2 linked regions of the Sinorhizobium sp. BG8 genome follow. The protein of the gene in region 1 interacts with the protein of each later gene in a pairwise test. Links are inferred from orthologs where the notes say so. Each region holds a gene or a part of one and is shown in the gene's direction. Other genes may lie near its edges.

The links. The genes of interacting proteins can lie anywhere in the genome.
Region 2: the proteins of F3Y30_RS01335 (region 1) and F3Y30_RS14590 interact in binary tests that used the Escherichia coli proteins (3 or more experiments, as listed by UniProt). The link is inferred for Sinorhizobium sp. BG8 from one-to-one orthologs.

Annotation. Positions count from the first base shown.
Region 1 is NZ_CP044011.1:296,521-304,267, reverse strand. What follows is about bases 2,799-5,797. They hold F3Y30_RS01335 (sulfurtransferase TusA family protein), read left to right. Parts: upstream 2,799-4,173; coding sequence 4,174-4,422; downstream 4,423-5,797. Other genes in these bases: F3Y30_RS01325 (D-alanyl-D-alanine carboxypeptidase family protein), read right to left, coding at 5,655-5,797; F3Y30_RS01330 (GTP-binding protein), read right to left, coding at 4,435-5,643; F3Y30_RS26675 (murein L,D-transpeptidase family protein), read left to right, coding at 2,799-4,177. Also shown: F3Y30_RS01360 (shikimate kinase), read right to left, coding at 1-104; F3Y30_RS01355 (hypothetical protein), read left to right, coding at 269-418; F3Y30_RS01345 (acetyl-CoA carboxylase carboxyltransferase subunit alpha), read left to right, coding at 1,456-2,409; more of F3Y30_RS26675, read left to right, coding at 2,624-2,798; more of F3Y30_RS01325, read right to left, coding at 5,798-6,716; F3Y30_RS01320 (M20 aminoacylase family protein), read left to right, coding at 6,907-7,747. UniProt on the Escherichia coli protein: Sulfur carrier protein involved in sulfur trafficking in the cell. Part of a sulfur-relay system required for 2-thiolation during synthesis of 2-thiouridine of the modified wobble base 5-methylaminomethyl-2-thiouridine (mnm(5)s(2)U) in tRNA.
Region 2 is NZ_CP044011.1:3,074,017-3,080,447, reverse strand. The notes cover bases 891-3,749. They hold F3Y30_RS14590 (cysteine desulfurase family protein), read left to right. Parts: upstream 891-1,664; coding sequence 1,665-2,834; downstream 2,835-3,749. Other genes in these bases: sufB (Fe-S cluster assembly protein SufB), read left to right, coding at 2,975-3,749; F3Y30_RS14595 (alpha/beta hydrolase), read right to left, coding at 891-1,449. Also shown: F3Y30_RS14600 (GGDEF domain-containing protein), read left to right, coding at 1-741; more of F3Y30_RS14595, read right to left, coding at 772-890; more of sufB, read left to right, coding at 3,750-4,444; Fe-S cluster assembly ATPase SufC, read left to right, coding at 4,522-5,277; Fe-S cluster assembly protein SufD, read left to right, coding at 5,301-6,431. UniProt on the Escherichia coli protein: Master enzyme that delivers sulfur to a number of partners involved in Fe-S cluster assembly, tRNA modification or cofactor biosynthesis. Catalyzes the removal of elemental sulfur from cysteine to produce alanine.

The DNA of each region.
Region 1 (7,747 bases):
TTTCCGGCACCCATCAATCCGATCAGCACGAGGTTGCGCTTGCCCAGCGCGGCACGTGCCTGCTCGGTCAGCGTCGGGGAAACCGGTTCGATCAGCTCTGTCATGGGTGAGGTCCTGGCCCCAGGTTCCGGTTGTGGTTCTAAATCCGTATCGACAAATGCACGGGAAGCGTCAAGCGTTCAAGCGGAGACCCCTCGCACTTGCCGATCGATGTCTTGCGCTGGCGCCTCCTCCTTGTGTTATAGATCCCGGCAACAAGGAGTGCGAAATGCCGACCCTCTTCCGGTTCCTGTTTGTCTGCGCCGTCATCGCGGGAACGATCTATGGAACCATGGTGGCGCTGGTTACGTTTGTCGAGCCCCGTCAGCGCGAGGTGACCATCCGCATTCCCGCCGAGCGCATCAATCCGCAGCCATAGGGGGCCCAATGCGAGACCTGAGCGCGGTTCATCTCGAATCCTTCCTCGAGATGATGAGTGCCGAGAGGGGGGCCGCGGAAAACACCCTGCAGTCCTATGAGCGGGACCTCGACGACGCTCGCTCCTTTCTCGGCGAAAGAGGCGTACGGCTGACGGAAGCCGGGTCTGAGGATCTGCGCGCCTATCTTTCCCATCTCGCGCGGCAGGGCTTCAAGGCGTCGTCGCAGGCGCGCAGCCTGTCGGCGCTGCGCCAGTTCTACAAATTCCTTTATGGCGAGGGCATGCGGGGCGACGATCCTACAGGCATTCTCGACGCGCCCCGCAAGGCCCGGTCGCTGCCGAAGACTCTCAGCATCGCGGATGTGACGCGATTGATCGGGCAGGCGGAGCGCGAGGCCGCCGAGCCTGGCCCGGGGCTGCTCGCGCGCCGGCGCATGCATGCGCTGATCGAAACGCTCTACGCGACCGGCATGCGCGTCAGCGAGCTCGTGTCTCTACCCGTGACGGTGCTTGCGCAGGAAGGCCGGTTCCTGGTGATCAAGGGCAAGGGCAACAAGGAGCGGCTCGTCCCGTTGTCGCGCGCGGCAAGCGCGGCCCTGGCAATCTATGGCGAGTCGCTCGCCGCCGAAAGCGAGGCGGATGGAAAACGCGAACAGAGTACCTATCTGTTCCCCTCGAACGGAAAGGAAGGGTATCTGCCGCGCCAGGTTTTCGCCCGGGAGCTGAAGGGCCTCGCATCGCGGGCGGGCATCCGTGCGGCAAGTCTTTCGCCGCACGTGCTGCGCCATGCCTTCGCAAGCCATCTGCTCCAGAACGGAGCGGACTTGCGTGCTGTGCAGGAACTGCTGGGCCATTCGGACATTTCGACAACGCAAATCTACACGCATGTGCTCGAAGAGCGCCTACATGAACTTGTTCAAAACCATCACCCCTTGCCAAGCAGGGAAAAAAGCCGGATTAGGACGCCAACGTTTCCTGGCCGAAGGACATTCTCCCAAGGTCTGGGCCAGTTGGAGCAATTGATCGGAACGCAACTCATGCATAATTACCTCGATTTCGAAAAACCCATCTCCGACCTCGAAGGCAAGATCCATGAGCTCAAGAAGCTCGCCGAGGAAGATCAGAGCATCGATACGTCGGATGAGGTTGGCCGATTGGAGGTCCGCGCCCGCGAGGCGATGGTCGATATCTATTCGAAGCTCACTCCATGGCAGAAGACGCAGGTCGCCCGGCATCCGCAGCGGCCGCACTTCATGGACTATGCAGCCGGGCTCTTCGAAGAGTTCACACCGCTCTCGGGCGACCGCAAGTTTGCAGACGACGAGGCAATCCAGGCCGGGCTCGGGCGTTTTCGCGGCCAGCCGGTCGCCATCATCGGCCAGGAAAAGGGCAACGACACCAAGTCGCGACTGAAGCACAACTTCGGCAGTGCTCGCCCGGAAGGCTACCGGAAGGCTATCCGCATTCTCGAGATGGCAGACCGTTTCGGGTTGCCGGTCGTCACGCTGATTGACACCGCCGGCGCCTATCCGGGCATCGGTGCCGAGGAACGAGGACAGGCCGAGGCGATCGCCCGGTCGACCGAAATGTGCCTCAACGTCCGCGTGCCGATCGTGTCCGTCGTCCTCGGCGAGGGCGGTTCGGGTGGTGCCATCGCGATTGCGACCGGCGACCGGGTCTACATGCTCGAACACGCAATCTACAGCGTCATCTCGCCGGAGGGGGCTGCCTCCATCCTTTGGCGTGATTCGACGCGTGCCAAGGAAGCCGCGAGCAACATGAAGATCACCGCGGAGGATCTGAGAGCCTTCGGCGTGATCGACGGCATCATCCCGGAACCCGTCGGTGGTGCGCACCGCGATCCGGAGAGCGTGATCGCCGCCACCGGCGACGTAATCGCTGGCGCTCTGAAGGATCTTTCGGCCAAGCCGGGCGACCAGTTGCGTCGTGACCGCCGCCAGCGCTACCTCAATATCGGCCGGCAGCTCTGACGGACTGACTTGCAACACGTGATCCGTTTTCGCTCCAGGCGCGAGTATGGCCAAACGTTGGCCATATTCCTGATGTCTGACCGGTAGCACCGGTCGGCGGAAGCTCCGCGAAAGGTTTGCCGGTAATACTTTGTGAAGTATAAGCAGGGTAGAATTTCCTGCCCGACACGCCGGATGAGCCGGCGGAAGCCTGTTCACATCACGGATTTTTGTAATGCGCCTGAAAGTTCTTGCCGCTGTTTCCATGATGGCCGTCGCTGCCGGTGGCTGCACAAACGACACGCTGGATACCGCGTCGGTCAACCTGAAGTCGGTTTCCAACAAGGTCGAATATCCCCTTTCGGGACAGATCGTCTCGAAGATGGCCTCGATGAACATCGACCGCGCGGCACCGGTGATGGTCCGCATCTTCAAGGAAGAAGGCACCCTCGAGGTCTGGAAGGCGAATCGCCTTGACCGGTTCCAGATGGTCAAGAGCTACAAGATCTGCGCCTGGTCGGGAAAGCTGGGTCCGAAGCAGAAGGAAGGCGACCGTCAGGCACCGGAGGGTTTCTATCCGCTCTCCAAGGCGCTGATGAACCCGCATTCGAGCTACTACCTGGCGATCAACACGGGTTTCCCGAACAATTATGACCGTGCAAACGGCTTCTTCGGCAGCAATCTAATGATCCACGGCGCCTGTTCGTCGTCGGGCTGCTACTCGATGACCGACGAGCAGATGATCGAGATTTTCGCCTTCGCGCGCGATGCGTTCAAGGGCGGCCAGCAGAACATCCAGCTTCAGATCTTTCCCTTCCGCATGACCGCGGAGAATATGGCGCGTCACCGCGACAATCCGAACATGGAATTCTGGAAGATGCTCAAAGTGGGCTATGACCACTTCGAGGTCACCAAGCGTCCGCCCGAGGTCAATGTCTGCGACAAGAAGTACGTCTTCAACCAGCAGGCAACCGAGGGCACCTTCGCCTCTGGAGGCAAGTGCCCGGCGATGTCTACCCCTGCCTCGTTGCAGATGGCGCTGGCTTCTCATCAGAAGACCTATGCCATGGAATACCAGAAGGCGATGAAGAAGTACGAGGGCACCGTCTGGCTCGAGCCGAGCGAGGCCCAGCGCAAGGCGATCGTCGCCGAGCAGCGCAAGGGTCGCGAGCTCGCCTACGCCCCGACCGGCAACTCCATCGATGCCGGCAAGCTGATGACGCTTCGCGAGATCGAGGCGGAGAAGAAGAGGGCGGAGGAAGCCGCCCAGCGCAAGATCGAAATGGCCGACCGGGCACAGAAGGCGGAGGAGGACCGCAAGGCGGCTGAACTCGCCAATCTCGCGTCCGACGTGGCCGAGGGCAAGGCGGCGGCGAAAGCCACCGGCGGGGTGCCGGTTCCGGGCGAGAACCCCACGATCGCCGGCGTCCAGGCAGAGCCCCAGCAGCCGGAAAAGAAACCCTTCTGGAAGTTGTGGTCCAAGGACACAGAGAATAACGCCGTTGCCGCGGTCGGGCCCGCGCCGGTCGATGCCGCAGCAAGCGTCGAAGCCGAGGCCCGCAGTGCCACCGCGCCGCACAGCCTGGCTGCCGAGGAAGCTTCCGCCATCGCCGAGAAGAAGCCGGCCGAGGCAAATCCTAATCCTGTTGCCGGTGCACAGCAGCAGCAGGCGGCATCCGAGGGCGCAGCCGCGGCGGTCGTTCCCGGCGAGAACGCGAATGCCTATGTTGCCCAGGCTCAGCCCGAGCAGGGCGAGAAGAAGCCGTTCTGGAAATTCTGGAAGAAATGACCGTGGGCGACCAACTCGATCGCGTCGACACCTACGACCTCAAGGGGTTGAAGTGCCCACTGCCAGTTCTGAAGACGCGTAAGAGGCTTGAGTCGATGTCCGCCGGGGCGGCTGTCTGGGTCGAGACGACCGATCCGCTCGCGGTGATCGATATTCCGCATTTCTGCAAGCAATACGGCCACGGCCTGGAGGCGTCCGAGCGCCTCGACGACGGTCACCGTTTCCTCATCCGCAAGATTGGATGAGGGGTCTACCCTCTACAGTTTGAGACCAGGTATCGCGAGGGGGTTGTCCTCGAGCGCGGACCTGTCCGGCCTGTCTATCCGGGGCTTGCCTGTAAACGCATCGAAGAGGTCGCGTACAAAGGTTTCCGGAAGGTCCTTGGTGATCAGCACCATCCGCGTGCGCCGGTCGGACGGATCCGGCCAGGCGGCGAGCCGCTCCGGAGGGTGGAACACCGTCTGCACGCCGTGAAGGATCACCGGCCGCTCCGGCTTGTCGCTGACCGCCACGATCGCCTTCATGCGAAGCAGCTTCTCCCCGTGCGCCGAGCGCAGCAGGTCGATGAACATCTCAAGCGCCATGGGATCGATCGGCCTGTCGTGGACAAGGCTGAACGAGCGTATCGTCGCGTCATGACGGGTCACGTCGTGGGCGTGCTGGTGTCCATGACCGTGGCCATGCGCGTGCCCGTGATGGTGCGCGTGCGGCTCATGCCCGTCATGATCGTGATGGTCGTCGGCGTGGTCATGGTCCGGGTGGTCATGGTCGCCATGCCCGTGCGTCGATGCCGCCTCGTCATTCAGCCAGCGCTGGACGTCAGGCGTCTTTGAGCCCGGGTCGTAGAGCCCGCATGCAAGCAGCGAGGCATGTACGGCCACCGCATCGTCGGCATCCACGATCAACGCGCGCGGATTGAGCACCGAAAGCTCCGAGAACAGTGCGGAAATCGCGTCCTTATCGGCCAGCGATTGCTTGCTCACCACGAGCCGGTCCGCGACCGCGACCTGCTTTACGGCTTCCGGATGGTTCGCGAGCGTCGACAGTCCGTTGACGGCGTCGACGACGGCAACGACGCCGTCAAGGCTGAAGCTGTGGGCAATCACCGGGTTTCCCATCACCGCCTGCAGTACCGGCGCCGGGTCCGCGAGCCCCGTGGTCTCTATGACGACGCGCTGCAAAGGGCTTATGCGGCCGGTCTGCATGCGATCCATGAGGTCGGCGAGCGTGTCGACCAGTTCGCCGCGAACCGTGCAGCACAGGCAGCCGTCGGAAAGTTCGATGATGCCGTCGCCCGAGCTCTCGACCAGCAGGTGGTCGATGCCGACCTCCCCGAACTCGTTGATGATGACGGCGGTATCTGTAAGGTCCGGATCCCTAAGCAGACGGTTGAGCAGGGTGGTTTTGCCCGCGCCCAGAAATCCGGTCACGATCGAGACGGGCACCCTCTTGTTCACGAAGGACATCGTATTACCGATCAGAAGGTCGGGCGCGGGATCGGGATGGGCACGTTCGCGGCTTCGCCGGTATCGCCCACGGAAGCCTGTTCGTTCGCCGATGCCTTGGCCACCCCGCCGCTGATAAGGCCCGCAAAGACCAGGTTCAGCGGGCGATCCAGCTCATGGATATAGGGAGAGGACAGCTTCTGGCGCCCGGCCTCGTCGCGGCCTTCGCTGCGAATTTTGGCGCCATGCTTGGAGCAGATCTCCCTAGAGATATCAGCCACTTCGATCGTATCGCCATAGGGCTGCAAGCGGCCGAGAGTCGTCGCGCCGGCTCCTCCAGCGGTCAGCCCTTTCTGCAGCATGTTCGCCGAAGCGTCGGCGCGCGCACCGAGGCTTTCTTCGCCAAGAACGACCGAAACGACGCTCCGCCCGTTGCGGGTGGCCGACGAAACCTGGTTGAAGCCGGAGGCGCAGATGAAGCCCGTCTTCATGCCATCGGCGCCATCGAAGCGACCGATCAGCATGTTGTAGTTCTTGTAGTTGCGCTTGCCCGTGGTGAACCCTTCCATGGCGAAATAGGGAGCATACTCGGGGAATTCGCGCTTGATCGTCACTGCCAGAACGGCGAGATCCCGGGCGGTGGTGTACTGGCCCTTGCCCGGCAGGCCGTTGGGATTGATGAAGTGGGAAGAGCTCATGCCGATGCGGGCTGCTTCGCTGTTCATGCGCTGGATGAAGGCCGGCTCGGAGCCGCCGACCGACTCGGCGATCGCGACCGCGATATCGTTGGCGGACTTGATCAGCATCATCTTCAGGGCGCTGTCGAGCGTCATCGCCTGGCCGGGCTTGAAGCCCATCTTGCTCGGTGGTTCGCCGGCGGCGTTCTTGGTCATGACGACCGGGCTTTGCAGCGTGATTTCGCCGGCCTTGATCGCGCGGAATACGGTGTAGGCCGTCATCAGCTTGGTCAGCGAGGCCGGATACCACTTGTGGAAGGCGTCCCTGTGCTCGATCACCTTGAGCGAGTTCACGTCGACCAGCATGCGCGGGCCAGTTTCCGCCATCACCGTCGTGGCAAAGAACGAGGCGGCCATCGCGGTCGCCGCTCCAAAGAAAGCCGCATTCCGGCGCATGAATCGTCCACTCGTCTGCAAGGGTTCTGTCCTTCGGAAATCGGCAGTTGTCTCGAAGCCTCGCCCTATTTACCCTATATGGCAGGGTGATGGCAAAGCCATCCGCCGATTCATGGCCATTTTTCTGAGGCCGCAACGACAGGAACTCCGCATGCCCGTATTGAACCGTGCCGCAGAACTTCATGACGAGATCACGGAGTGGCGCAGACACCTGCACCGGGAGCCCGAACTGATGTTCGCCGTCGAGAAGACCGCGGCCTTCGTTGCAGAGAAGCTTGCGAGCTTCGGTGTGGACGAGGTGGTCACCGGAATCGGACGGACGGGGGTCGTGGGGTTGATCAAGGGACGAGGCCCCGGCCGCACCATCGGCCTTCGCGCCGACATGGATGCCCTGCCCATTGTGGAAGCGAGCGGAAAGTCCTGGGCCTCGCAGACGACCGGCAAGATGCATGCCTGCGGTCATGACGGCCACACGGCGATGCTGCTGGGGGCTGCGAAGTACCTTGCTGAAACCCGCAATTTCGACGGCAACGTCGCCGTGATCTTCCAGCCGGCCGAGGAGGGCGGCGGCGGCGGCAACGAGATGGTCAAGGACGGCATGATGGAACGCTTCTCCATCTCCGAGGTCTACGGCATGCACAACCTGCCGGGCATGCCGGTCGGAAATTTCGGCGTAAGGGTCGGCGCGATCATGGCCGCGACCGACGAATTCGACATCACCATCAACGGGCGCGGCGGGCACGCGGCGCAGCCACACAAGACCATCGATCCGATCGTGATCGGCTCCAGCATCGTTTCGGCGCTCCAGACGATCGTCTCGCGGTCTGCGGATCCGGTTTCGTGCCTCGTCGTCTCGGTCACGAAGTTCAACGCCGGCTTCGCCCACAACGTCATTCCGGAGCAGGCGACGCTCGCCGGCACGGTGCGCACCCTCAGCAACGAGATGCGCGAGGAAGCCGAGGCGCGCATCCGCCAGATCTGCGCCGGGCTGG
Region 2 (6,431 bases), 2.8 Mb from region 1 along the record:
CTGTTGACGTTGCTGTTGTTGACGGTCGGCTACTATGCCCTCAAGGCGTTCGCTGCCGGCGCGGTCGGCGCGGGGGTAGGAGCGGCGGACTATCTGTTCAGTCAGTTCGCGCTCGTATCCCAGGGGCTCGGTGCCGTCCTGATCGTTTCGGTCGGCCTTGGTCTCGTGGCGGTCCTCGTTCGCGAACTGATCGATGACGCGGTGGCGAGTTCCGACATCGATCCCTTGTCCGGTCTCCTCAACCGGAGAGGTTTCGCCCGGCTCGTCGCGCCCCAGCTCCAGCGGTCCGGAACCTTTCCCGGAGTTCTCGTTCTTGCCGACATAGACTATTTCAAGCGCATCAACGACAAGTTCGGGCACCATGCCGGGGACGAGGTGATCCACACCTTCGCGCAGGTATTGCGATCCCATGCGCCGAGCGAGGCGTCGGTTGCGCGCATAGGAGGCGAGGAATTCGCCGTCTACCTCCCAGTTGCCGATTGCGAGTGCGCGCGCATGTTTGCGATGAGCGTCCGCGCAACGATGGCGGAGCGCGAGTTCGGCGCGGGTCGCGCGAAATTCCGGATAACAGCGAGTTTCGGGATTGCCGTGGCGAAGCGTGGCGGCACGCTTGAAGGCACCATGAGGGAGGCAGACACCGCGCTTTACGCGGCCAAGGCCGCCGGTCGCGACCAGGTCATGATTGCCGATGTGGCGCCGACGGTCGTCAGAGGTGACTGGAATCGCGCGGCGGCCGGGTAACGGCCGCCGCGCGGAAAAACCTTGAAGCGTTCAGCGGATGCGCTTCGCTGCCGGCTCGGGCGTGAGTTCCCCGGCAAGCCGGCGATCGAGATAATCCTCGCACTCGGCGATCAGCGTCTCGACCTGGCCGTTGAAGAAGTGGTTGGCACCCGGCACGGTCCTGTGGGTGATCAGGATACCCTTCTGTGCCTTCAGCTTTTCGACGAGGCCGTTGACATCCTTTTCCGGCGCGACCTTGTCGGCGTCGCCGTTGATGATCAGGCCGGACGAAGGGCAGGGCGCGAGGAACGAGAAGTCGTAGATGTTCGGCTGCGGTGCCACCGAAATGAAACCTTCGATCTCCGGCCGACGCATCAGAAGCTGCATGCCGATCCATGCACCGAAGGAGTATCCGGCAACCCAGCAGCTCTTGGAGTCCGGATGAAGGCTCTGGACCCAGTCGAGCGCGGACGCCGCATCCGAAAGCTCTCCCGCTCCATGGTCGAACTCGCCCTGGCTCCGGCCGATGCCACGGAAATTGAAGCGAAGCGTAGTGAAGCCGCGCTTCTGGAACATGTAGAACAGCTGATAGACGATCTGATTGTTCATCGTCCCACCAAACTGCGGATGCGGGTGCAGGATGATGGCGATGGGGGCATTCTTCTGCTTGGACGGCTGATACCGCCCTTCGAGGCGACCTGCGGGTCCGTTGAAGATCACTTCAGGCATTCTTACTCCGGCAAGTTTTCGGGCCGCAAACCGATTCATTCGCTCTGGATGTCTTGACGAAACCAGTCAGCTTTCTTAGAACCTAGTTTAGAACCGTTCGAAACTGAATGTGCGCTGTCTGCGCTGCGAGTTTCGTGTCATAAGGCAAGCCCGGCGGAAATTTCAAGAAAAATGCACGCCGCCCTGACGGAAGCATGATCGGACGTATGGATCCCATGTCGAGAAAGGCTCGGACATACCTGGATTGGAACGCGACGGCACCGATTTTGCCGGTGGCGCGCGAAGCCATACTTGCCGCTCTCGATCTAGTCGGAAACCCGTCGTCGGTTCACGGCGAAGGCCGTGCGGCTCGGACGATCATCGAGGCCGCGCGCAGGGATGTTGCGGCCCTTGTCCAGGCGGAGCCGGCGAACGTCGTCTTCACCAGTGGCGCGACCGAGGCGGCGAACCTGGTGCTGACCCCCGATTTCCGCATGGGCCGGACGCCTTTGAAGATGTCGCTGCTCTACGTGTCGGCGATCGAGCATCCGGCTGTGCGCGAGGGCGGCCGATTTGCGAAGGGCGATGTTTCCGAGATTCCGGTCACATCGGATGGAGTGCTTGACGTCGCGGCCCTCTCGCGTGCACTCGAAGTCCACGACCGGGAAACCGGACTGCCGCTGGTGGCGGTGATGCTGGCGAACAACGAAACCGGTATCGTGCAGCCCGTGCGGGACGTGGCGGAACTGGTTCACCGTCACGGTGGCCTGCTGCTGGTCGACGCCGTTCAGGCCGCCGGCCGCATGAAGCTGTCGATTGCCGAACTCGGTGCCGACTTCCTGATCCTGTCCGCACACAAGCTCGGCGGACCGAAGGGTGCCGGTGCCCTGGTATCGCGCGGGGAGGTGCTGATGCCCGCGCCCCTGATCCGAGGTGGCGGCCAAGAGAAAGGCCATCGCTCGGGGACGGAAAACCTACCTGCGATCGCCGGTTTCGGAGCGGCGGCAAAATTCGCTTGCGCCGACATCGAAATGCGAAGCGAGCGCCTGGAGACGTTGCGCGCCCGCATGGAGGAGCGCATGGTTGAGCTGGCGCCCGGAATGACGATCCATGGCCGGGCACAGGAGCGACTGGCGAACACCTGCTTCTTCAGCCTCCCGGGTCTCAAATCCGAGACCGGGCAGATCGCGTTCGATCTGGAAGGTGTCGCGATCTCCGCGGGATCGGCCTGCTCCTCGGGTAAGGTCGGCGAAAGCCATGTACTGACGGCAATGGGGTTCGATGCGGGCCTCGGCGGCCTTCGCGTTTCGCTTGGCACGGACACCGCTGAAGCGGATATCGACCATTTCCTCTCTGCCTTCGAACGCGTGGTTTCGAGGCGGCGGCAGGGCGTCGCGGCGGCCTGATCGGAAAATTGCGGAAACACAAGTTTTCGCTTGCCAAGAGGTGTGAAAATGCGCCTTTGGCGCCTACATAACCGGCGGAGCAACCCGCCATTACGTTGACAAGCTGTCGGACCTTGGATCCGGCGAGATTGGAGAACGACATGCCTGCGGTGCAGGAAACGATCGATCAGGTCCGTCAGATTGACGTGGACCAGTACAAGTACGGCTTCGAAACCACCATCGAGATGGACAAGGCGCCCAAAGGCCTTTCCGAAGATATCATCCGCTTCATCTCCGCCAAGAAGAACGAACCGGAATGGATGCTTGAGTGGCGTCTGGAAGCCTATCGCCGTTGGCTGACCCTCGAGGAGCCGACCTGGGCACGCGTGGAGTATCCGAAGATCGACTTCAACGATCTCTACTACTACGCGGCTCCGAAGAACCAGACCGGCCCCAAGTCGATCGACGAGGTCGACCCGGAGCTGTTGCGTACCTATGAGAAGCTCGGGATTCCGCTGCGCGAGCAAGAGATCCTTGCGGGCGTGCAGACGTCCAAGATCGCTGTCGACGCGGTCTTCGACAGCGTCTCGGTTGTCACGACCTTCAAGGAAGAACTGAAGAAGGTCGGCGTGATCTTCATGTCGATTTCAGAGGCGATCCGCGAATATCCCGATCTCGTTAAGAAGTATCTCGGCACCGTGGTGCCGACGACCGACAACTTCTATGCGACGCTCAACTCCGCGGTCTTTACCGACGGTTCCTTCGTCTTCGTGCCGAAGGGTGTTCGCTGCCCGATGGAGCTGTCGACCTATTTCCGCATCAACGAGAAGAACACCGGCCAGTTCGAGCGCACGCTCATCATCGCCGAGGAAGGCGCCTACGTCTCCTACCTCGAAGGCTGCACCGCGCCGCAGCGCGACGAGAATCAGCTTCACGCTGCCGTGGTCGAGCTCGTGGCCCTCGATGATGCCGAGATCAAGTATTCCACCGTCCAGAACTGGTATCCGGGCGACAAGGAAGGCAAGGGCGGCATCTACAACTTCGTTACCAAGCGTGGCGATTGCCGCGGCAAGAACTCGAAGATCTCATGGACGCAGGTCGAGACGGGCTCGGCCATCACCTGGAAGTATCCCTCCTGCATCCTGCGTGGTGACAATTCGCGCGGCGAATTCTACTCGATCGCCGTCTCGAACGGCCATCAGCAGATCGACAGCGGCACGAAGATGATCCACCTCGGCAAGAACACTTCGAGCCGCATCATCTCCAAGGGCATCGCCGCGGGCTTTTCGCAGAATACCTACCGTGGCCAGGTCTCGACGCACCGCAGGGCGGAGAATGCACGCAACTTCACCCAGTGCGATTCGCTGCTGATCGGTGACAAGTGCGGGGCGCACACGGTGCCTTACATCGAGGCGAGGAACGCGACCGCGCAGTTCGAGCACGAGGCGACCACTTCGAAAATTTCGGAAGACCAGCTGTTCTACTGCCTGCAGCGCGGCATTCCAGAGGAAGCGGCGATCGCGCTGATCGTCAACGGCTTCGTCAAGGAAGTGATCCAGGAACTGCCGATGGAATTCGCCGTGGAGGCGCAGAAGCTGATCGGCATCTCGCTGGAAGGCTCGGTCGGCTGAACCCGTTTTGAAACACCGCAGCGCGGCCATGTTCCGCGCGCCATGTCCCATTCGATCCTGTTGAGGATGAAATTATCATGCTTGAAATCAAGAACCTGCACGCACGTATCGCCGAAGACGGCACCGAAATCATCCGCGGCCTGAACCTGACCGTGAAGGCAGGCGAGGTCGCCGCCATCATGGGCCCGAACGGCTCCGGCAAGTCGACGCTTTCCTACATCCTGTCCGGACGCGAGGACTACGAAGTCACCGACGGCGACATCCTCTACAACGGCGAGAGCATTCTCGAGCTCGACCCGTCCGAGCGTGCCGCCAAGGGCATCTTCCTTGCCTTCCAGTACCCGGTCGAGATCCCGGGCGTTGCCACCATGCAGTTTCTCAAGGTCGCGATGAACGAGCAGCGCAAGGCGCGCGGCGAGGACGAACTGACGACGCCGGACTTCATGCGCCGCGTCAAGGAAGCTGCCGCCGAGCTCAAGATCGAACCAGAAATGCTGCGCCGCCCGCTCAACGTCGGCTTCTCCGGCGGCGAAAAGAAGCGTGCGGAAATCCTGCAGATGTCACTGCTCGAGCCCAAGCTCTGCATTCTCGATGAAACCGATTCTGGCCTGGACATCGATGCGCTGAAGATCGTTGCCGACGGAGTGAACGCGTTGCGTTCGCCGGATCGTGCGATCATCGTCATCACACACTACCAGCGGCTGCTCGACTACATCGTGCCGGACACGGTTCATGTCCTCTACAAGGGGCAGGTCATCAAGTCCGGCGACAAGACGCTCGCCCATGACCTCGAAGCCAACGGCTATGCCGATATCATCGACGCGGCCGCCTGAGGCATCGAGAAGGAGACGCCTCCATGAATATGCAAGCAGGGATCAAACTGACGGCCGCCGAGGCGGCGCTGGTTGAAGCCTACAACGAGAAGATCGGCGACCTTCCCGGCGACGGTGCAGTCATTGCCGCGCGGGACGTGCTGCTGAGCGATCTGAAGTCCACCGGGTTGCCGACGCGCCGTAACGAGGCCTGGCACTACACGGATCTGAAAACGCTTATGCGGACGGTTCCGGAAACGAACCCGACCACCGGTGCCGTGCGGATGCCGGCGCTCGTCGATGGATCCGCGGTTCTTGCGGTTGTCAACGGGACGTCCGATCCGAAGGTCTCCTATCCGGGCTTTGACGTCCGCCCCTTCAAGGATGCGCTCGGCGACGGATCTGCGGCTCCGTTGCTCCTGGCGCATGGTGCTGACGACGCGATCGGGCGGATCAACGGCGCCTTCGTGCATGATGGCTATACGGTGGTCTTCCCGGCGGGCACGGAGCGTGACACGCCGGTCGAAATCCAGGCCGTGCAGGATTCAGGCCAGACCCACACGCGTTTTCCCGTCCACTTCGGCGCGGGCAGCAAGCTGACGGTGATCGAGCGGCACCTCGCCGCGGGCGAGTCGGCAGGGCTGGTCACGTCCGTCAGCGACATCAAGCTGGAGGATGGCGCGGAGATCACGTGGATCATCGTGCAGCAGCAGAGCAGCGCCGATACGCATCTTGGCCAGTTCAAGGTGGAACTCGGAGCCAACACCAAGCTCCGGCTTTTCATCGTCAACGCCGGCGGCAAGCTGGTGCGCCAGGAAGCGCATGTGGTCGTCTCGGGCGAAGGGTCCGACCTGACGCTTCGTGGCATCAATCTTCTCGGCGGCGAGTCCCATACGGATGTCACCTTCACGGTGGGCCACGACGTTCCTCACACGACGTCGACCGAAATCATCCGCAATGTGGTCTTCGATCGTGCCAAGGGCGTGTTCCAGGGCCAGATCCGTGTGGCGCCCGACGCGCAGAAGACTGACGCAAAGATGTCGTGCAACACGTTGCTTCTGTCGGACGAGGCGGAATTCTCGTCCAAGCCGGAACTGGAAATCTTCGCCGACGACGTTCAGTGCGGTCATGGTGCCACGGTGATCGATATCGATCACACGCAGCTCTTCTACCTC